One region of the Komagataeibacter europaeus genome, then DNA from elsewhere that is predicted to be linked to it. Evidence: predicted binding sites of a transcription regulator. Region 1 holds the regulator's gene; the other holds the start of a gene.
What was found. The regulator HrcA, encoded in region 1, represses chaperone genes, less so after heat shock. The targets are predictions, from matches to a motif close to GTTNGCACTCNCNNNNNGNGAGTGCNAAC.

Region 1 (11,324 bases):
TGTGCTGCCATCACCCGCCGCAGCCGGGCTGCCGGGCATGGTGGCCATGTCGGTTTCGGAATCGGGCATGTTTTCAGCACCGGTATCCGCCGCCGTCAGCGCCATGCCCGACCCCGCGCCAAGGTCAACACTGACGCCCGGCACCTGCCCGGGCTTGAACGCATCGATCGCCATGCCCATCCCGGTATCGTAACGGGCCAGCTGTACCCCTTCGGGCACGCGGAAATCAAGGCGTGGGCGGCTGGCCAGCGCCGTCTTCATGACCTGGTTCCAGATCGGACCCGCGATCGCGCCGCCGGTTTCGTTCTTGCCCAGCGACTGCGGGGTATCGAACCCGATCCATACCACCGTCACCAGATCGGGGGAAAAGCCCGCGAACCATGCATCATTGAAATCCTGGCTGGTGCCGGTCTTTCCCGCGATGGGCCGGTCAATGCCAGCGCCCGCGCGCACGCCGGTACCCCGGCGCACCACGTCCTGCATCATCGCCACGATCTGGCTGGCGGACGTGGCCGATACCACCTGCGGGCGGGTATCTTCCATCTGCGGGCCATCGGCGGCCATGCTGCCGGCCTTCCACGTCACGCCATCGGGGCGCCAGACAATGTTGCCGTTGCGATCCTTGATATCATCAACCAGGGTGGGTGTGACCAGCCTGCCGCCATTGGCGATGGTGGCATAGGCGCCCGCCTCACGCATGACGGTGGTTTCCACCGCCCCCAGCGCCGCAGGCAGCACCAGCGGCATGGAATGGACCAGGCCAAGCTTCTGCGCCAGGTCGGCCACCGGCTTCATGCCGATCTGTGCCGCAAGGCGGATGGTGACGAGGTTGCGCGATTCCCGCAATGCGTCATGCAGCGTGGTCGGCCCCCAGAAATCCTTTTCATAATTGTTGGGATGCCATTCGCCGTAGCTGACGGGAGAGTCATCGAATTTCTGCGAAGGGGAAATCCCCTGCTCCATCGCCGCCAGGTAGACGAAGGGCTTGAACGAAGACCCCGGCTGACGCGCCGCCTGCGTCGCGCGGTTGAACTGCGATTCCTTGAACGACCAGCCCCCCACCATGGCCATGACGCGCCCGGTATGCACGTCCACCGTGGCCAGCGCGCCTTCCACACGCGGCACCTGCCGCACGGCAACGCCGCCGCCATCAGCCTGTGGTTCGATCAGGATCACGTCACCTTCCTGCAATCCCTTGCCGGTGCGCATCCATGCCCGGTCACGCGCCAGCAGGTCACCGGTATGGGGAATGACGGGATCGCGCCCTTCCAGCCAGCCCACGCGCCCGGTGGCGGGGGACAGCACGACCGCGACCCGCCACTGTTCCAGCATGGCGGCGGGTGCCGTGACACGGGCCAGCGCATTGGCCCAGTCCCCGCCTGCATCCGCTGCATCGATATGCGCAAAGGCGCCGCGCCAGCCACCATGCGCGCGGTCATAGCGCAGCAGCCCGTCACGCAGCGCGGTGGTGGCCACCTGCTGCAGGTGGGAATCGAGCGAGGTATGGACCGACAGCCCGCCTTCCATCGTGGTGCCGATGCCGTAGCGTTCGATCAGTTCACGCCGCACTTCCTCGGCAAACCATTCGGAACCGGGGACCGGACCGGGGCGGGTGAAGTTGGCGGGCACCAGCGGCTCCTGCTGGGCCGCGCGCGCTTCCTCGGGCGTGATGACCTTCAGGTCCGCCATGCGGTCCAGCACCCAGTTACGCCGGTTGGTCGCCGCCTGCACGAAGCGGTGGGGGTTGTAGTTGGTGGGCGACTTGGGCAACGCGCCAAGAAAGGCGGCCTCGGCATTGTCCAGCTGGTCCAGCGGCTTGTTGAAATAGGTCTGGGCCGCGGCCCCGATGCCGTAGGCCCCTTCGCCAAGATAGATTTCGTTCAGGTAGATCTCGAGGATCTGTTCCTTACTCAGCGTCTGCTCCAGCCGCATGGCCAGCAGCGCTTCCTTGATCTTGCGGTCAATGGAGACCGCATTCGACCCCAGCAGCATGATGCGCGCGACCTGCTGCGTGATGGTCGAGGCCCCGATGGGACGGTGCTTCGTCCCGTGCATCATCATGTCGGTCAGGCCCGCGCGCAGGATGGCCATGGGATCGACACCGCCATGGGTGAAGAATTTCTGGTCCTCCGCCGCAAGGAAGGCATCGCGCACGCGTTCGGGTATGGCGCTGTAGGGCACGAATATGCGCCGTTCCGCCGCCAGTTCCGCCATGACCTGATCATCGCCCGAATACAGGCGGCTCATGACCGGGGGCTGGTAGGTACGCAGGCCGTCAACCGTGGGCAGGCCCTCGCTCAGGCGTTCATATTCCCCCCATGCCAGAAGGGCCGCTCCACCGCCGCCCAGCAGCAGGACGGCAAGCGTGCTGCCCGCAAGCCAGCGCACCATGCGGTAACGTGGGCGGCGCGGGCCGCCAGCGCCGGGGCGTGAGGGTCCATCAATCCGGCCATCGCGGCCTGATCCGTCAGCAAGCGTCATCCGGTATCCAATAGGGAAAGAAAGGGGCGGTTCTGTGTCGAGGCCCCTGTCTAGCATTGTCCGCCGCCGCCGTCGCCCCCGATCCGCCGCACATGGGGCGTGCCGTCCCCTTACGCGCCGTTACGGCTGGCCCATTCCGCGCGCCCGTCGTTATCAAGCTGCTGGAATTCCTCATGGCTCAGTTCAATGGCGGCAGCGGCCGCATTATCGGCCAGATGGTCGGGGCTGCTGGTGCCGGGAATGGGCAGCATGACCGGCGCACGGCGCAGCAGCCACGCCAGCGCGATCTGTCCAGGCTGCACGCCCTTCTCGCTGGCCAGGCGGGTCAGCAGGGTATCGCCCTTCGTCAGGCTGCCCGCCGCCAGCGGCGCCCACGGGATGAAGCCGATATTTTCCTTCGTGCAGTAATCCAGCACGTCTTCGGAATAGCGGTTGACGAGGTTGAAGCGGTTCTGGACCGTAGCGACCGGGAAATACAGCCGCGCGCGCTCGATCATCTCCACCGTCACTTCGGACAGGCCGACATGGCGGATCAGCCCCTGCGCGCGCATGGCGGCAATGGCCTCGAACTGCCGTTCGGGCGTGCAGTCAGGCCCCACGCGGTGCAGTTGCCACAGGTCGATGCGTTCGACCCCCAGCCTGCGCATGCTCATCAGTACGCACTGCTGCAGGTAGTCGGGATTGCCCACCGGCTTCCAGATATCGGGGCCGTGGCGCGTATGGCCGCCCTTGGTGGCGATGATGGTATCCGTGTAGGGATGCAGCGCCTCGCGGATCAGGTCCTCGCTGACAAACGGACCGTACGCATCCGCCGTATCGACGAAGTTGATGCCCAGTTCCGGCAGGCGGCGCAGGGTGGCCAGTGCCGCGGCACGGTCGGCGGGTTCACCCCATATGCCCTTTCCCGTAATGCGCATGGCGCCAAAGCCAAGCCGCGTGACCTCCAGGTCACCACCAATCATGAACGATCCGGACTGCCTTGCATCGGGCGTGAACATGCCATTCTCCTTGCGCGTTGGGCGACCCTGCGCCTGGCGTGGGCGCGGGACGCGTGTGGCGGGTCTGTGCCACACATTAAGGACCGCGGGCGGCGTGGGTTGCATTGCAATCCCGTCGCCTCAGCCCAGCATCCGCCCGATCACCCGCGCCGTGTAATCCACCACGGGAATGATGCGGGCATAGTTGATGCGGGTGGGACCGATTACGCCAATCGCCCCCACGATGCGGTTGGAATCGGTGCGCGCGGGGGCGACCACCACCGACATCCCCGCCATGCCGAACAGCCCGCTTTCCGCACCGATGAAGATCCGCACCCCTTCGGATTCGCGCGCAAGGTCAAGCAGGCGCAGCATGGTTTCCTGTGTCTCCAGCCGTTCAAACAGCATCTGGATCGTGGTCAGGCGTTCGATTTCCGTCACATCGGCCAGCAGGCGGCCCTGCCCGCGTATGAACAGGGTGCCGCCGCGTTCATCGGCGTCGCTCCATGTCGCAAGGCCGCTTTCCACCACTTCCGCCGTCAGGTGGTCCAGTTCGTTGCGGTTGGCCGTCATGTCGGTGCTGACCGTCTCCCGCAGGCGGTCCAGCGTCTGGCCCGACAGGTGGGCGTTGAGGTAATTGCCCGCCTCCACCAGTGCGGAAGGCGGCAGGCCGGGCGGCGTCTCGATCACGCGGTTTTCCACCTGTCCGTCCGCACTGACCAGAATGACCAGCGCACGCCCCGGGCCAAGGGCCACGAATTCGATATGCTTGATGGTGGCGCCATCGCTCTTGGGGGCCATGACCAGTCCCGCAGCCGATGACAGGCCCGACAGCATGGACGATGCCTGCGCCAGCGTATCCTCCAGCGAACGACCCTTCACGTCCAGCATGCCCGCGATGCTTTCACGCTCCTCCTCGCTCAGGTTGCCGAACTGCAGCAGGCCATCGACAAACAGCCGTACGCCCTTTTCCGTGGGCAGCCGTCCTGCCGATGCATGCGGGGAAAACAGCAGCCCCGCATCGGTCAGGTCCGCCATCACATTGCGAATCGTGGCAGGGGAAAGCGACAGCGGCAGGCGCTGCGACAGGGTGCGCGAGCCCATCGGTTCGCCCGTTTCGACATACTGCTCCACGATCTCGCGCAGGATCGCGGCAGAACGCGCATCAAGCCCGGACAGCAGGGCTGGCTGCGATACCTGTGGTCGGTTTTCCATCGCCATGCCCCCCGTGTTGCACGTATCCATTCACCATGCGGACCATCCGCGTCCCCATCATAGCAGATCCTGTCCCGTCCTGCCCACGCGGGACTGGAAATCGGGACGGATTGCAGGCTATGCCGCCCCATCACCTTGCGGAGTTTTACGCCCATGCGCCCATCCGGCCGCGCCATTGACGCCCTGCGTCCCGTCTTCATCCAGCCCGGCTTCGCCCACCATGCCGAAGGGTCCGCCCTGATCCGCATGGGCGGGACCGAAGTCCTGTGCGCCGCCACGGTCGAAACCCGCGTGCCCTCCTTCCTGCGCGGCAAGGGACAGGGCTGGGTCACGGCGGAATACGGCATGCTGCCGCGCGCCACCCACAGCCGGGGCCAGCGCGAGGCCGCGCGTGGAAAGCAGACCGGCCGCACACAGGAAATCCAGCGCCTGATCGCCCGTGCCCTGCGCGCGGTGGTGGACCTGAAGGCGCTGGGCGAAATCTCGGTCACGGTGGATTGCGACGTGCTGAACGCCGATGGTGGCACGCGCTGCGCCGCGATTACCGGGGCATGGGTCGCACTGCGCCTGGCGCTGGAAAAACTGGTGCGCGACGGCACCCTGCCCGCCCTGCCGATCAAGGGACAGGTCGCCGCCATATCCTGCGGGCTTACGGATGACGGCCCGGTTCTGGACCTGGACTACAGGGAAGACAGCACGGCCAGCGCCGACGCCAATTTTGTCCTGACCGCCGATGGCGGCATTGTGGAAATTCAGGGCACGGCGGAAAAGGATCCTTTTACCGAAGCCCAGTTCAACACCCTCATGCGGCTTGCCCGCACCGGCACGGCTGAACTGTTCCGTATCCAGACCGCCATCGTGGAAGAGGCATTGAAGGCATGAACACACCCCCCACCCGCCTGAATCGTGGCGACACACTGGTTCTGGCCACCCATAACCGGGGCAAGATCGCGGAATTTGCCGCGCTGCTTGCGGGATACGGCATCCGTGTCGTCTCGGCTGGCGAACTGTCACTGCCCGAGCCGGAGGAAACCGCCGACAGCTTTACCGGCAATGCCGCCATCAAGGCCGTTGCGGCAGCCAAAGCCGCCAACCTGCCCGCGCTGGCGGATGATTCGGGTTTCTGTGTCGCGGCGCTGGATGGCGCACCGGGCATTTTTTCCGCCCGATGGGCTGGCCCGCAAAAGGATTATCCCGACGCCATGCGCCGCATCCATGACCGGATCGGCGATAACCCGGACCGCAGCGCGTGGTTCATTTCCGTCCTGTGCCTTGCATGGCCCGATGGGCGGACCGAAACCTTTGAGGGGCGGATTGACGGTCATGTCATCTGGCCACCGCATGGCGAAAACGGCCACGGCTATGACCCCATCTTCGCCCCCGGCAACGGCACCCGCAGCTTTGCCGACATGACCGATGTGGAAAAGAACACCATAAGCCACCGTGCGCTGGCCTTCGCGCTGTTCCGCGATACCTGCCTTCCCGCAACCGCATAAAATAGCATTTTTTGGTGAAGCTTTTTCCAACAAGCTTCAGGGAACGCCGCCTTTTTTTGAAAAAGGCGGCACCCGAGAACTTCCGTTATTTTCATAATGAAACAGGCCGGTCCCCGTAAGGAAACCGGCCTGTTTCATATGGTATGGACCACCAGCCTAACGCCCGGTCATGATCCGCTCCAGCAGTTGCGCCACGGTGGGCACAAAGCCGTTGGCATAGAATGGGTCGGTCGCGAAACGCCATGCATTCGTGCCGCCGAACATGAGGTTGTGGTCAATCACCTCCGCCTGGTCCGGCCCATGGGCATGGGCCGCCGCCTGCAGCGTTTTCTGGATGCAGTAGGAACGCGGGTCCGCCTTGTGCCCGTTGGAATAGGCAGGCGGCTTCTGCGACCAGTTGGAAAAGCGGCATTCCGACAGGCAGCCCATGCAGGCCCCCTGATCGGCCAGGATTTCCCGGGCCCGTTCCGGGGCCACGAACACCAGCGTATTGTCCGGCGTGCGCATGGCCTCGGTATGGCCTTCCTCGATCCACAGCCGCGCGCGCTGCGCATCGGCCGGGGTGACATAAACCTGCCGCCCACGCGCGCCAATGGCCAGCGCCGCCGTGTGTTCGCCCAGTGCTTCAGGGGAGAACGGAATCTGGCGTTCCGACCGCCCCCGCAATTCGCGCAGGAACGAGTTGTTCACCGCGGATGAATAAAAGCCGGTGGGCGAGAAACGGTTGAGGAACACATCCCCCTTCTTCAGCGTCAGCAGGCGCTGCTTCCATGCGTCGGGGATCGGGCTTTCGCGCGTCAGCAGCGGCCGGGTGCCAAACTGGAACACGATTGGCCCGAGTTCGGGGTTGTCGATCCAGTCCTGCCATTCCTCCAGCCACCATACGCCACCGGCCATGATGATGGGGGTATCATCCAGGCCAAAGGCGCGCATCTGCTTGCGCAGCGCCAGCACGCGGGGGAACGGGTCTTCCGGCGCCAGCGGGTTTTCGGTGTTGGACAGGCCGTTATGGCCACCCGCACGCCACGGGTCTTCATACACCACCGCACCCAGCAGTTCGCCCGTCTTGTGGTACGAACGCCGCCACAGGGCGTTGAACGCACGGGCGGACGATACGATGGGATAATAATGAATGCCGAAACGCGCCGCGATTTCCGACAGGCGATACGGCATGCCCGCGCCACAGGTCAGGCCCTGGATCATGCCCGGTGCACCCTCCAGCACCCCGTTTATGACGCGTTCCGCACCACCCATTTCCCACAGGATATTGGCATGGATACGTCCCCTGCCACCTGCGATTTCATGCGCGATGCGGGCCTGTGCGATCCCGCCGCGAATGGCGTAATCGATCAGTTCCTCGTGCCGCTCGCGCCGTGTTTTACCATGATAGATCTGCGGGACGACGTTGCCATCTCTGTCATAGGAATCGGCATTCACGATCGAGACCGTGCCAGCCCCCCCGGCTGCCGCCCAGTGCCCGGCGGATATGCCGGTTGAGATCGAGACGCCTTTCCCCCCTTCGACCAGGGGCAGAATATCCGTCCCGCCCATACGGATCGCATTGATCGGCTTCATCACCATTCCATCGTCATGTGTCTGCCCGCGCGGCGGGGCGCCCATACCGGGCAAGTCCCGCCGCCGGGTGTCATACAGGCCGGAGCCGCGTCTTAGCGCGCGGGCGCACGGCCGGGCTTCGCGCCCACTGTCTCGGTAATATCGGCACCGGTATCCTGATCGACCACGCGCATGGACAGCTTGACCTTGCCGCGATCGTCAAAGCCCAGCACCTTCACCTTCACCTCGTCTCCCTGCTTGACGACATCGGTCGTCTTGGAGACACGGCCCTGAGCCAGTTCGGAAATGTGAACCAGCCCGTCACGGGGGCCAAGGAAGTTGACGAACGCACCGAAATCAGCGGTCTTGACGACCTTGCCGTTATAGATGTGGCCCACTTCGGGTTCCGCCACGATGCCACGGATCCGTTCGATGGCCTTTTCGGCCTGATCGTCGGACGACGCGGCGATCATGATCGTGCCGTCATCGTTGATGTCGATCTTCGCGCCCGAATATTCAACAATCTCACGAATAACTTTACCGCCCTGGCCGATCACGTCGCGGATCTTTTCCTTCGGCACGGAGATCGTGGTGATCTTCGGCGCGGAGGAGGACACGTCCGAACGGCCTTCGGTCAGCGCCTTGGCCATTTCACCAAGGATGTGCAGGCGACCCTGACGGGCCTGACCCAGCGCGATCTTCATGATTTCCGGCGTGATCGAGGTGATCTTGATGTCCATCTGCAGCGCGGTCACGCCCTGCTCGGTGCCCGCCACCTTGAAGTCCATGTCGCCAAGGTGATCTTCATCGCCAAGAATGTCGGACAGGACGGCGAAATCCTCGTCTTCCTTGATCAGGCCCATGGCGATGCCGGCCACCGGACGCTTCAGCGGCACACCCGCATCCATCAGCGCAAGCGACGTGCCGCACACGGTCGCCATGGAAGACGAACCGTTGCTTTCCGTGATTTCGGACACCACGCGCATGGTGTACGGGAAGGTGTCCTTGCCCGGCAGCAGCGGGTGGATCGCACGCCATGCCAGCTTGCCGTGGCCGATTTCACGGCGGCCGGGGGAACCCATGCGCCCGCACTCACCAACCGAGAAGGGCGGGAAGTTGTAGTGCAGCATGAAGTTGTTGCGGTATTCGCCTTCCAGCGCATCCACGATCTGCTCGTCCTGCCCGGTGCCAAGCGTCGCGACCACAAGGGCCTGCGTCTCGCCACGGGTGAACAGGGCGGAACCGTGCGCACGCGGCAGGATGCCGACTTCGGACACGATCGGGCGGATCGTTTCCAGATCACGGCCATCGATACGGAAACCGGTATCCAGCACCTCGGTGCGGACCACGTCAGCTTCCAGATCCTTGATCATGGGCTTGGCGGCATCGGCGTCGGCCTCACCGATCTTGGCGAGGATGGCGTCACGGGCTGCGGCGACCTTCTTGTAGCGCACCTGCTTGGCGCGTTCCTTGTAGGCATCGGCGATCAGGGCGCGACCGACCTTGTCCACCCTCTTGCGCAGCTTGATTTCCTCGGCCGTCGGCTCGGCCAGTTCCCATGGGGCCTTGGCTGCGCTTTCGGCCAGGTCGATGATCGCATCGATCACCGGCTGGAAGGCTTCGTGACCGAACGTCACCGCACCCAGCATCACTTCCTCGGACAGTTCCACGGCCTCGGACTCAACCATCAGCACGCCTTCGGACGTGCCGGCCACGACCAGGTCCAGTTCGCTTTCCTTGAGCTGGGAAATGGTCGGGTTCAGCACGTACTTGCCGTTGCTGTAGCCAACGCGGGCCGCACCCACGGGGCCGAAGAACGGAATGCCCGACAGCGTCAGCGCGGCCGAACAGCCGATCAGCGCGACGACGGCGGGGTCGTTTTCCATGTCGTGGCTGAGCACGGTGGCGACGACCTGCACTTCGTTGCGGAAGTTTTCGGGGAATAGCGGCCGGATCGGGCGATCGATCAGGCGGGAGTTCAGGACTTCGGCCTCGCTCGGGCGGCCTTCACGCTTGAAGAAGCCACCGGGGATCTTGCCCGCGGCGTAAGCCTTTTCCTGATAGTTGACCGTCAGCGGGAAGAAATCCTGTCCCGGCTTCACGCTCTTGGCGCCAACGGCCGTGCACAGCACCACCGTGTCGCCATAGGTTATGACAACCGCGCCGTCGGCTTGGCGGGCGATCTTGCCCGTTTCCAGCACCAGCGGGCGGCCGCCCCATTCGATTTCCTTGCGAAAATAATTAAACATCCAGACAACCCTGTCCGTTGACTGCCGCAATGCAGGCGGGCCGGACATTGGAACGTTGATGGCAGCGCCTCGGACGGCATGGAGTGATGACGGCACATACCGCCAGAACACCATGTGGCCTGAAACGCTGCGATCCGGTCCGGATATCTCCGCCGTGGCGTCGGCAGCGTGTTGATGGCACCCGTTTTGGTCACGGATGCCGGAAGATAGCCGACCCGACCGGACACGGGCATGCGGGTGCATGCGCCGTGCCCGTGCGGGTCGTATGGCAGGAACGCATTATGACCGCGTTCCCGCCATGTCGCAAATCAGCGACGCAGGCCGAGGCGCTTGATCAGCGTTTCGTAACGGGCCTGGTCCTTGCGCTTGACATAGTCCAGCAGGCGGCGGCGGCGGCCGACCAGCATCAGCAGGCCACGACGCGAATGGAAATCCTTCGCGTGGGTCTTCAGGTGATCGGTCAGGTTCACGATCCGCTCGGTCAGCAGGGCAACCTGTACTTCCGGCGAACCCGTGTCCGTCGCGGCATTGCGGTATTCGCCAATAAGCGCCGTGCGGCGTTCAGCAGTAATCGACATCGTCATCTCCATTGATCATTCGGTTCACAGCATGCGTACCGATCGCAGCAGGCCCCCTTCGGGACGGCACAGCCCGACCACACGCGCCCCGTCCATCGCACGCACGACACCCGATCGGGGGTCGGCGCGTTCCGGCATCCGGTCCGCCAGCTGGTTCAGGTCAATCGCCTGGCCAAATGACAGGGCATCCGCTTCCTCACGGGTCAGGGCCAGCGCCGGGATGTCGGCCAGCGCGGTCGCGACCGGAAGCAGCAGATCCGGTGGAGCAGGCGCGTTGTCGGCGCTTGCGACAATTTTGTCCAGTGGAATCGCATGGGATTCATCAAAAGGCCCGACGTTCAGCCGCCGCAGCGCCGCAACATGCCCCACCGTGCCACAGGCCAGCGCGATATCACGGGCCAACGCGCGCATGTACACGCCCTTGCCCGATTCCACTTCGAACACCGCCGTATCGGCATCGGGGCGGGCAATCAGTTCAAAGCGGTCGATCCGCGCGGGACGGGCGGCCAGTTCGGGCGCGTTGCCCGCGCGCGCCATGTCATAGGACCGCTTTCCCCCGACCTTCAGCGCCGAAAAGACCGGCGGCACCTGCATGATGTCACCACGGAAGGCGGCAAGGGCGGTCTCAAACGCGGCATTGTCGGGCCGCACGTCGGATATGGCGGTCACGCTGCCTTCCGCATCATCACTATCGCGCGCTTCCCCGATACGCAGGGTGAAGTTATAGCGCTTGGTGCCGTCCATTATATAAGGCACGGTCTTGGTCGCCCTGCC
Region 2 (11,324 bases), 620 kb from region 1:
CGCCCGTACCCTATATCATTTACCGACATGCCAGACACCCCGCCCCTGCCGGACAGTGCGCCGGCGCTCATTCCCCGGCACGGCGCATGGTCGGTCCTGACCCCGGACGGGGAAATCCTGTCCATGTCGGCCGACGACATACGGCGTGAACTGCCCCAGTGGCCGGCCCCCATGGTCATCCATGCGCCCGCGACCGCGCGCAGGCTGGACCTGCCGCCGCCGCCACGCCCCAGCCCGTGGCTGGACCTGCTGGAACTGTTCGCCTTCGCCCTGCCCGCCCACAGCGCGCCGCCCACCGCACGCGGGCTGGGAACGGCACTTGGCATTGCCGAAGCCAGGCTGGACGCGCCGGAAGCCGACCTGCTGCCCGATCTGGTGTTTGAACTGCTGCGCCGGATCGCAGCCAGCCGCAACACACCCGAAGGGAGCATAAAGGCCACGCTGGCCTGGGGCATGCGCCGCGCCGGATGGGCATGGGGGCCATCGGTCTGCGCCGCACTGGGGCTGTCCCCCACCGGCGGGTTGCCCGCAGGCATGATCCAGCCCAACGAGGCGCTGAAGGTGTGGACGCGCCTGCCCAAATGGGAAGAAACCGCCCCCCGCCCCGCACCCGCCGCGCATCCGGTCACGGGGGAGGAAGCACGCGCCAACCTGCGCGCCATCCTTGGAGAAGGGGCGGAGCATCGCCCGGCACAGGAAGCCTTCAGCCACGTTGCCGCACGCGCCTTCGCCCCGCGCACGACGCAGGGCGACCCGCACATGGTTCTGGCGGAAGCGGGAACGGGAACAGGCAAGACCCTTGGCTACGTCGCCCCCGCCAGCATCTGGGCGCAGCGCAATGGCGGGGCCGTATGGGTCAGCACCTATACCCGCCACCTGCAGCGCCAGATCGAATCGGAACTGGCCCGCGTCTATCCCGACCCGGACATCCGGCGCAGCCATGTGGTGGTGCGCAAGGGACGGGAGAACTACCTGTGCCTGCTGAACATGGAAGAAAGCGTGAATATCGCGCTGTCGCGTGGGCAGGCGGGAAATGCGTCCTTCATCGGGCTGGCGCTTGTGGCGCTATGGGCGGCGCATACGCGTGATGGCGACCTGTTTGGCGGTGACCTGCCGGGGTGGTTTGCGGACCTGTTCGGGCGCGGCCTGCTGACCAGCATCGCCGACCGGCGCGGCGAATGCATTCACGGCGCGTGCCCGCATTACCAGCAGTGCATGGTCGAACACTCCATCCGTCGCGCCCGCACGGCGGACCTGGTGATCGCCAACCATGCGCTGGTCATGTCACAGGCGGCATGGCACGCCATGGATGGCGCGGACACCAATAACGAGGACAACACACCCACCCGCTACATCATGGATGAGGGACATCATATCGCCGATGCCGCCGACAGCGCCTTCGCCCTGGAACTGTCGGGGCTGGAGGCGGCCGAACTGCGGCGGTGGCTGCTGGGGGCCGAGGGCGCACGGTCGCGCGCGCGCGGCCTGCGGCGCAGGCTGGAAGACCTGCTGGTGCATATTCCCCGTATCGAGACACCGCTGGATACGGCGCTGATGGCCGCCCGCGCCCTGCCCGCGCCGGGATGGTCCGCCCGCCTTGCCGCGCTCGACCCCGGCAACAGGACGGCGCCCCCTGCCGATACCCCGGTGGAAGCGGGTGAGCCCGTCCTGTCCAACCCGTCCGAAGTCCTGTTGCACGAATTGCGCCAGCAGGTGCTGGCCCGCACCCATGGCAGCCCCGAGGGGGGCGGTCGCCGCAGCGACAGCGAATGCGACCTGCACCCCATGCCCGAATCCCTGCATGCAGCGGCACAGGGGCTGGAGCGTGCGCTGCGGCGGCTGGCCGAACCGCTGCGCACCCTGATCGCGCGGCTGGATGAAGCGCTGGAAACCGAAGCCGACTGGCTGGACACCCCCATGCGCGAACGGATTGCCGCCGCCATCCGCTCCATCCGCAGGCGGGCGCTGTCACGCGTGGATGGCTGGTGCGCCATGCTGGGCACCATGCAGGCGGGCGCGCCGCCGCCAGAAGGCGAGACCCCGCAATATATCGACTATATCCGCATGGACCGGCGCGAGGGCCAGAACCCCGGCGAGCGGGATGTGGGCCTGTACCGCCACTGGCTGGACCCGACCATTCCGTTTGCCAGCGTGCTGGCGGCCCCGGCCCATGGCGTGCTGGTCACATCGGCCACATTGCGTGACGAAACGGGGGAGGACACGGAAAACGATAGCGCCGAGCGCGCATGGGACGCAGCCGAAGCCCGGTCGGGCGCAATCCACCTGCCATCCCCCGCGATCCGGTCGTCATTTCCCAGCCCGTTCGATTACGCGAAACAGAGTCGCGCCTTCATCATCACCGACGTGGCGCATGATGACCCGGCAGCGCTGGCGGGGGCCTACCGCACGCTGTTCATGGCATCGAACGGCGGCGCGCTGGGGCTGTTTACCGCCATATCGCGCCTGCGCGAAGTCTATCGCCGCATCGTAACCCCGCTGGAGGCCGCGGGCCTGCCGCTGTTTGCCCAGCATGTGGACCCGATGGACAATGCAACGCTGGTGGACATCCTGCGCAGTGAGCGCAACGCCTGCCTGCTGGGAACCGATGCGATGCGTGATGGGGTGGACGTGCCGGGCAATGCCCTGCGCCTGGTGGCGTTCGAGCGCGTGCCATGGCCGCGTCCCGATATCCTGCACCGTGAACGGCGCATTCACCTGTCTGGTGGCGCGCCGGGGCGCTATGACGACAGGATCGCCCGCCTGCGCCTGCGCCAGGCGTTCGGGCGCCTGATCCGCAGCCGACAGGACAGGGGTGTATTTGTCCTGCTGGACAGGCGCACCCCGTCACGCCTTCTGTCCGCCTTCCCCGAAGGGGTGGCGGTCCGCCGCCTTGGCCTGAGCGCCGCAGCGCGGGAGATCACGGCCTTCCTGCAGGCGCAGGATACATCCGTGGACCAGCTTTCCTGATCACCGCTCCCCCATGGGCCGCCCCGCTACGGGGCAGGACGTCAGAGCGCCTTGAGGTTGGTCGCGGCGGCCTTGCCACGTTCCATGGCGATGTCGTAGCTGACCGCCTGATCCTCGTTCAGGCCACGCAGGCCGGCGGCCTGCACCGCGGTGATGTGCACAAACACGTCCTTGCCGCCATCATCAGGCATGATGAAGCCAAAACCCTTGGTTGCGTTGAACCATTTTACTTTTCCGGTAGCCATAGCCAGTCTCTTCTCCAGCGCCATCCTTGCCGGTCCTAATACCGGCAATCCGGGCGCGTGCCTTTACGGCCATGAAAAAAACGGGGCATCCGGAAAACACCCTGCCACTTTCACGTCGTTCGTGCTCCCTAGGGGCAGCATGAAATGACCGCCCGTGTCAAATCATCCTGACATGCCCGCCGCGCACATCCCAGCCATGTGTACAAAAAAAGGGGGAAAGGCCACCGGCCCTTCCCCCTTTTTTCGTGGCGCCGGTCCCCACCTGCGCGGGGACCGTGACATGCCCGGCCGGATCAGAAATCCATGCCGCCCATGCCGCCCATACCACCCATGCCACCTTCCGGCATTGCGGGGGCCTTCTTTTCCGGACGCTCGGCCACCATCGCTTCGGTGGTGATCAGCAGGCCGGCAACCGATGCCGCATCCTGCAGCGCCGTGCGGACAACCTTCATCGGATCGATGATGCCGGCTTCCACCAGGTCCTTGTAGTCGCCGATCTGGGCATCGAAACCAAAGGTGTAGGTGTCGTTTTCCAGAACCTTGCCAGCGATGACCGCACCATCTTCACCCGCGTTGTGGGCGATCTGGCGCAGCGGAGCCTGCAGGGCCTTGCGGATGATGTCCGCACCGACGCGCTGGTCGTCGTTATGGAAGTGCAGGCCACCCAGCTTGGTCGATGCGCGGGCCAGTGCCGTGCCGCCACCGGGGACGATGCCTTCCTCAACCGCCGCACGGGTCGCGTGCAGGGCGTCGTCAACGCGGTCCTTGCGTTCCTTCACCTCGATCTCGGTGGAGCCACCGACGCGGATCACGGCAACGCCGCCTGCCAGCTTCGCCAGGCGTTCCTGCAGCTTTTCACGGTCGTAGTCGGAGGTCGTTTCCTCGATCTGCGCGCGGATCTGCGCACAGCGGCCCTTGATGCCGTCCGTGTTGCCGGCGCCTTCGACAATGGTGGTGTTTTCCTTGTCGATGTGCACCTTCTTCGCGGTGCCCAGCATGTCCAGCGTCACGCTTTCCAGCTTGATGCCGAGGTCTTCGCTGATGACCTGGCCACCGGTCAGGATCGCGATGTCTTCCAGCATGGCCTTGCGACGGTCACCGAAGCCCGGCGCCTTGACGGCGGCGATCTTCAGGCCACCACGCAGCTTGTTGACCACCAGGGTCGCCAGCGCTTCGCCATCAACGTCTTCCGCGATGATCAGCAGCGGACGGCCGGACTGCACGACCGCTTCAAGCAGCGGCAGGATCGGCTGCAGCGAGGACAGCTTCTTTTCGTGGATCAGGATGTAGGGGCTGTCCAGATCGACGGTCATCTTTTCCGCATTCGTCACGAAATACGGGGAGATGTAGCCACGATCGAACTGCATGCCCTCGACCACGTCCAGCTCGGTGTGCAGGCCCTTGGCCTCTTCCACCGTGATGACGCCCTCGGAGCCGACCTTCTGCATCGCCTTGGAGATCATCTCGCCGATTTCATGCTCGCCATTGGCGGAAATCGTGCCGACCTGCGCCGTCTCGGCCGGGGTCGTGATCTTCTTCGCGTTCTTCTTCAGCTCTTCAACGACAACGCCAACCGCCTTGTCGATGCCGCGCTTGAGGTCCATCGGGTTCATGCCGGCGGCAACAGCCTTGGCACCTTCACGCACGATGGCCTGCGCCAGCACGGTCGCCGTGGTGGTGCCGTCGCCTGCGATGTCGTTGGTCTTGGATGCGACCTCACGGACCATCTGCGCGCCCATGTTCTCGAACTTGTCGGCCAGTTCGATTTCCTTGGCGACGGAGACACCGTCCTTCGTGATGCGCGGTGCGCCGAAGCTCTTGTCCAGGACAACGTTGCGACCCTTCGGGCCCAGCGTCACCTTTACCGCGTCTGCAAGAATGTCCACGCCACGCAGCATGCGCTGGCGGGCTTCACCGCCGAACTTTACGTCCTTGGCTGCCATTTTCTTCTTCTCCGATATGGAAAGTTCTAAAAGGTTACTCGGTCAGGAAAGCACCGGGTGGGTCAGGCGACCACGCCCATGATGTCGCTTTCCTTCATGATCAGCAGTTCTTCACCGTCGATCGTCACTTCCGTGCCCGACCACTTGCCGAACAGGACGCGGTCACCCGCCTTCACGTCGAGGGGGACGATCTGCCCCTGCTCGTTACGGGCACCTGCGCCCACCGAGATCACCTCGCCTTCCATCGGCTTTTCCTTGGCGGTCTCAGGGATGATGATACCACCTGCTGTTTTTTCCTCGCTCTTGAGGCGACGGACGACCACACGGTCATGCAGGGGACGAAATTTCGTCATGGATCGCTCCAAATCTCTTAAAAGGTAACGCCCTTGAATCAAGCAACGCCACCGGTTGGCGCGCGCGCCAGGCCGCATCGCGTTAGCACTCCCCTCATGAGAGTGCTAAGAACCAGATAGGAAGCCCCCCGACAGGTGTCAAGAAGCGGAACGGGGCTGGGCGCGCATAATTCGCACCCCGCAGACAAGAAAGCGGGATATCGAAACTTTATTGTTTAATATCAATGTTTTGCATGAAGAAGTGCAGCCCAGTCAAAAGCGGAAGCCCAGCCGTCACCCCAGCGCATGATGAATGCGCGTACCGATTCCCGACCGTCGGTCAGGAGACTGCCGGAACGCTGGCTGCCGCCCCGTTACAGACCGGCGCGACAGGGAAAAAATTCTTATAAACCGTCTCATCACGCGGGTTTCATATTGACGCGGCAGGACACGGCATCATTGTGTGGCGGGCAACGAAGGAACGAATGGAGTAAAGGCCATGGGCGCAGTCATCACCGTTACAGCGGCGGACGGACATACGTTTTCCGCCTACCGGGCTGGTCGGCCGGATGCCGCGCGCTGTGTTGTGGTGGTGCAGGAAATATTCGGGGTCACGCCCTATATCCGCGCCGTATGCGATTCCTTTGCGGCACAGGGGTATCAGGCGATCGCCCCCGCCCTGTTTGACCGCGTGAAGCGCGACGCCATCCTGCCCTATGACAACGCCGGCATGCACGAAGGCCTGAAACTGCGCAGCGAGATTGCACAGGCCGACACGCTGAAGGACCTTGTCGCCGCGGCGGAGATGCTTCCGACGGAAAAGAAGGGGATTGTCGGGTTCTGCTGGGGCGGCAAGCTGGCGTGGGAAGCGGCGTGCCATACCAAAGCGTTCGCGGCGGCGGTGGCATGGTACGGCGGCGGCATCGCCCAGACCCGTAACCAGGTGCCCAACTGCCCCGTGCAACTGCATTTTGGCGCCGAAGACGCGCATATCCCCGCCGATGAGGTGGACGCGATCCGTGCCGCGCATGAGGATATCGAGATTTTCACGTATGAAGGCGCCGATCACGGCTTTGGCTGCACCGACCGCCCTTCCTATAACGAGGCCGCCGCAACCCTGGCGATGCAGCGCACGCTAAGCTTTTTTGAACACTGGCTGTAATATGCCCGCATAAAAAAACGCCCGTGCCTTCCGGCATGGGCGCTTTTTCAGGTCAAACCCGGTTCAGCACGCGGCCCGCAATGGCTTCCAGCTTTTTCAGCAGGGCCGGGTCGCGCTTGTCCGGTGCGGTGATGATGGCGTGTTCCAGCGCGCGGTCACAACCGGCGTAACAGGGGCCACGCTTCGCACCCAGCTTCGGGATGACCGAACGGACAAGGGCGCGGGCACGGCTGGCGTTTTCCTGCATGACCTTGACCACGGCATCTACCGTCACGCTGTCATGATCGTCATGCCAGCAGTCGTAATCCGTGACCATGGCGACGGTGGCGTAACAGATCTCGGCTTCACGGGCGAGCTTGGCTTCGGGCATGTTGGTCATGCCCACCACGGAACAGTCCCATGAACGGTACAGGTTGCTTTCGGCGCGGGTGGAAAACTGCGGGCCTTCCATGACCAGATATGTGCCACCACGGGTCACATCCAGCCCCAGTTCCCGGCACTGGCCTTCCAGCACGTCGCCAATACGCGGGCACAGCGGGTCGGCCATGCCGACATGGGCCACGCAGCCCGTGTCGAAAAAGCTCTTTTCACGCGCGAACGAGCGGTCGATGAACTGGTCGATCACCACGAAGTGGCCCGGCGGCAGTTCTTCCTTCAGCGAACCGACAGCCGAAAGCGACACGATATCGGTCACGCCCGAACGTTTCAGCGCGTCGATATTGGCGCGGTAGTTCAGGCGCGAGGGCGGCAGCGGATGGCCCCGACCATGACGCGGCAGGAACACGCAGCGCACGCCATCAAGCCTGCCGAACAGAAGCTGGTCGGACGGCTTGCCCCACGGGGTTTCGACCGTGCGCCATTCCTTGTCTTCAAGGCCTTCGATATCATACAGGCCGGAACCGCCAATCAGGCCGATGACCGGCTCGATCTGTTCTTCGGTGGCAGGCTTAGTGGACATTGGACCACGTTCTCCGTTTCAGGCAGATGGAAAGAATAAGCAGGATCAGCAGGAACACGGCCGCCCCGACACCCGCACGGTGGCGTTCCACCAGATGCGGGCTGGCGGCCCATGCCAGGAAGGTGGTGACGTCGCGCGCCTGCTGCGCCACGGTTGCGGGCGTCCCGTCGGGATAGGTGATCGCGCCATCATACAGCGGCGGCGGCATGGCGATCTGCCCGTTCGCGGCATAGGGGTTGTAGAACAGTCCCGGCGGCACGACCGTGCCCGGTGGCGGTGTCTGTCCGTACCCGGTCAGGAAGGCATAGATCCGGTCCACGCCGCCGGGATGCACCACCGCCAGCCGCGACTGGTCCGGGGGGACCACGCCATGGTTGGCGGCGGCGGCCGTGTGCGTGTCGGGATAGGGCGACAGCAGGTGGTCATCCATGTTGGCCGGGCGCGTGGCCGGATGGCCACTGGCGTCCACCCCCGCCGGGACGCGGTGCGCGCCGGCTATGGCGTTGATGTCCGCCTCCTTCAGGCCCAGTCCCGCAAGGTCGCCATAGGTAACCGATTTCATGCCATGACAGGCGGAACAGACCTGTGCGTAAACGGTATAGCCGCGCTGGACCGACGCCATGTCGAAATGGCCCAGCGGCCCGGTGAAGCTCCAGTCCTGCCGGGGCGGTTCACGATAGTCATGCGCCTGCGCCATTGCCCCGCCACCGACCATGGATGTCGGGATGACAAGACAGGCCAGCAGCATGCCACGTCGCAACAAATTACGCGCAGATGGCGCATTGCCCTGCTGATGACCCCGTTCATGCATGTCCGCTACGTTCCCGCCGCAATTACGTGTTCCTTTTCGCGTTCCCGCCAAAAGCGTGCCCCCTTCCTAGCGGTTGCGTAACGGGTCTTGCAATCGCCCGTCTTGCAATAAGCGGAACAAACGGGCACCCGTAATACCCATTGCGAATGACCAGAACGGGCAGAACGATACAACCATGACAACATCCCGCACCCCAGTTGCCCACGATGGACTGAAGGACACGGCCCGGGCCTGGTTTGAAAACCTGCGCGACCGGATATGTGACGCCTTCGAAAAGATCGAGGACGACGCCGTGGCACAGGGCAGCCCGACCCTGCCGGGCAAGGATGCGCCCGGCCGTTTCGAACGCACGCCATGGAACCGCACGAATGATGACGGCACGCCCGGCGGCGGCGGGGTGATCAGCCTCATGCGCGGACGCGTGTTTGAAAAGGTGGGGGTCAACGTTTCCACCGTCAGCGGGGAATTCAGTCCCGGCTTTCGCGACTCGATTCCCGGCGCGTCGGAAGATCCGCGTTTCTTCGCCACGGGCATAAGCCTTGTCGCCCATATGTGCAGCCCGCTGGTACCCGCCGCCCATTTCAACACCCGCATGATCGTCACGACGCAGGGATGGTTTGGCGGCGGCGGCGACATTACGCCCATGTTCCCCGAAAGCGCCGAGGCCATCAGCGACGCCGCCCGTTTCCATGACGGTTTCCGGCTGGCATGCGAAAAGCATGATCCGGAATATTACCCGCGCTTCAAGGAATGGTGCGACCGGTATTTCTACCTGCCCCACCGTGATGAAGCGCGCGGCCTGGGCGGCATTTTCTATGACCGCCTCAATACCGGCGACATTGACGCCGACTTCGCCTTCACGCGCGATGTGGGGCTGGGTTTCCTGGAAACCTATCCCGACATCGTGCGAAGCCGCATGATGGAACCGTGGACCGCCGAACAGCGCAAGGCGCAGCTTGTCCGCCGCGGGCGGTATGTGGAGTTCAACCTGCTGCATGACCGCGGCACCATTTTTGGCCTGAAAACCGGCGGAAATACCGAAGCCATCCTCATGAGTCTTCCCCCGGAAGTCCACTGGCCATAAGAATAGGCCCATGCCTGCCTCACGCCTCCCGTCCCGACCTGTCCCGATCCCCTGCCGCGCCATGCGGATGGACGGGGCCGCGCCTGCGCGGGCACGGTCATGATCGGCCGACGGGCCCTTCTGACCCTGCTGGCTGGTGGGGCGATAGCAGCGCCCATGCGGCGGGGGGCCGCGTCCGAACTCCCGCGTGAGCGCCTGCCCATGCCCGCGGGCACGGCGGGCGGGCCCGGGTTGCTGATGGCGGGAAACCAGAGCGCCATGGCCGACCGGTGGAAACCGGTCCTGCCCGGCGCGCTGGCGCAGGGGCTGGGCCTGCCCGCCCCCCTGCCGGTGCGTGATACGGTGGGACAGGACGGCGTGACCGGGGCCAACCTGTTCGATTCCCAGTTCGCGTCCGATGGCATGATGGCGCTGGCAGCACCCGGTTCGGCGCTTGTCGCCTCCCTGTGTGGCGACCCGCGCGCGCATTTCGACTACAGCCGCTGGGTGCCCCTGCTGCTCAGCACGACGATGCCGGTGGTGATCGGGCGCGCGCAACTGCACCGCGGCCTGGGCAGCTTCATACGTGACCGGCCCGTACGCATTGCCGTATCGACCCTGACGGGCATTGAACTGCCGACCGTACTGGCCATGAGCCTGTTCGGCCTGCGTCCCATTCCCGTCACCGGACTTGCCACGCCACAGGCCGCGGCAGCCGCCCTGCGTGACAACCAGGTCGATACCATACAGATCACCGACCCGCTGGGCACGCCCGAGACCTCCGCACTGATCAGCAGCCTGGCGCAGGCCGGTTTTCCTGCCCTGTTCACCCTCGGCACGCAGGCGAACCCACTTACCCTGTCCGACCAGCAGGTCATGAGCATGCAAAGCCGCCTGCAGCAGGACGCGCATTCCGCCCTGCATGGCCTGCTTTACGCCGCATGGAAGCCGCTGGCGGCGGCGGCAGGCGTGGATCTGGCCCTTGTGCTGCCCATGCTGACCCAACCCGCGACACTGGCCCGGTGGCGCGCGGCAACGACACAGGCCATACGCGACAGCGCCGTGCATACCATGGCGCAGGATACCGGCCGTATCCTGCTGACCGGCACCGATGCGACCGAGGCATTGCGGCTGGCGGCAGGGGATACGTCCACCATCATGACGCTACGCCGCTGGCTGGCCGCGAACCTGCCGACATGGCGCCTGGGCTGACGCCACCAGCCGTTTCAGACAGTCTTTCACAAACCGTTGCCACGCACCGACCGGCGCAACAGCACACGCACCGCGCCCTGATTGGCGGCATGCGGGTGCACGACCGCAAGGATCAGTCGCCCCAGATCGCCACGCCCCAGCCAGAACGGCAGTTCACGGCGCAGGATGCCGCCATTATGGCCGCTGCCCAGCCCGGTTATGATCTCGACACAGCGCACATTGTCCGCATGCGCCTGGATCAGGAAGCCATGCAGGCGGTGAAACGCCGTCTGCGCCACCTGCCCGTGCAGGTCCAGCCTGCGGGCCGGGCGCAGCTTTCCACTGACCAGCCCGCGCCAGCTTGTGTCATCCAGTCCCGGCCTGCGCACGCCGATTTCAAACGCCCCGCCCCTGCCTTTCTGCACGGTCAGGCTGTGGCTGGCGGTACCATGCACCGCATGCACGCCACCCGCTGTCAGCCGTTGCATGATGGCGGCGCGGCTCATGCCGGGTTTTGCCGGGATGGTGGGAGGAATGGCGGGCGGTTCCGGCGGCAGGGCGACGGGTTTTGCCTGCCGGGCGGTCCGCAATGGCGCGATCCCATGCGCGAAGGCCGCCCACAGGGCCTGTTCCTCCTCGTTCAGTCTGCGCT

Region 2: the regulator HrcA is predicted to act here: its motif matches at 5,590-5,618, upstream of groES (co-chaperone GroES).

The regions. Positions count from the first base shown of each region.
Region 1 covers NZ_CP021467.1:2,601,664-2,612,987, reverse strand. Annotated here, with positions in the region: gene S101446_RS12075 (penicillin-binding protein 1A) at 1-2,481, opposite strand, end outside; gene S101446_RS12070 (aldo/keto reductase) at 2,592-3,479, opposite strand; gene hrcA (heat-inducible transcriptional repressor HrcA) at 3,600-4,679, opposite strand; gene rph (ribonuclease PH) at 4,827-5,555, shown strand; gene rdgB (RdgB/HAM1 family non-canonical purine NTP pyrophosphatase) at 5,552-6,169, shown strand; gene S101446_RS12050 (NAD(P)H-dependent flavin oxidoreductase) at 6,326-7,744, opposite strand; gene pnp (polyribonucleotide nucleotidyltransferase) at 7,837-9,972, opposite strand; gene rpsO (30S ribosomal protein S15) at 10,281-10,550, opposite strand; gene truB (tRNA pseudouridine(55) synthase TruB) at 10,575-11,324, opposite strand, start outside.
Region 2 covers NZ_CP021467.1:3,217,252-3,228,575, reverse strand. Annotated here, with positions in the region: gene S101446_RS14835 (ATP-dependent DNA helicase) at 28-2,967, shown strand; gene S101446_RS14830 (cold-shock protein) at 3,009-3,212, opposite strand; gene groL (chaperonin GroEL) at 3,506-5,155, opposite strand; gene groES (co-chaperone GroES) at 5,218-5,508, opposite strand; gene S101446_RS14815 (dienelactone hydrolase family protein) at 5,987-6,649, shown strand; gene S101446_RS14810 (S-methyl-5'-thioadenosine phosphorylase) at 6,702-7,607, opposite strand; gene S101446_RS14805 (cytochrome c1) at 7,597-8,418, opposite strand; gene hemF (oxygen-dependent coproporphyrinogen oxidase) at 8,594-9,502, shown strand; gene S101446_RS14795 (hypothetical protein) at 9,602-10,693, shown strand; gene S101446_RS14790 (Smr/MutS family protein) at 10,720-11,324, opposite strand, start outside.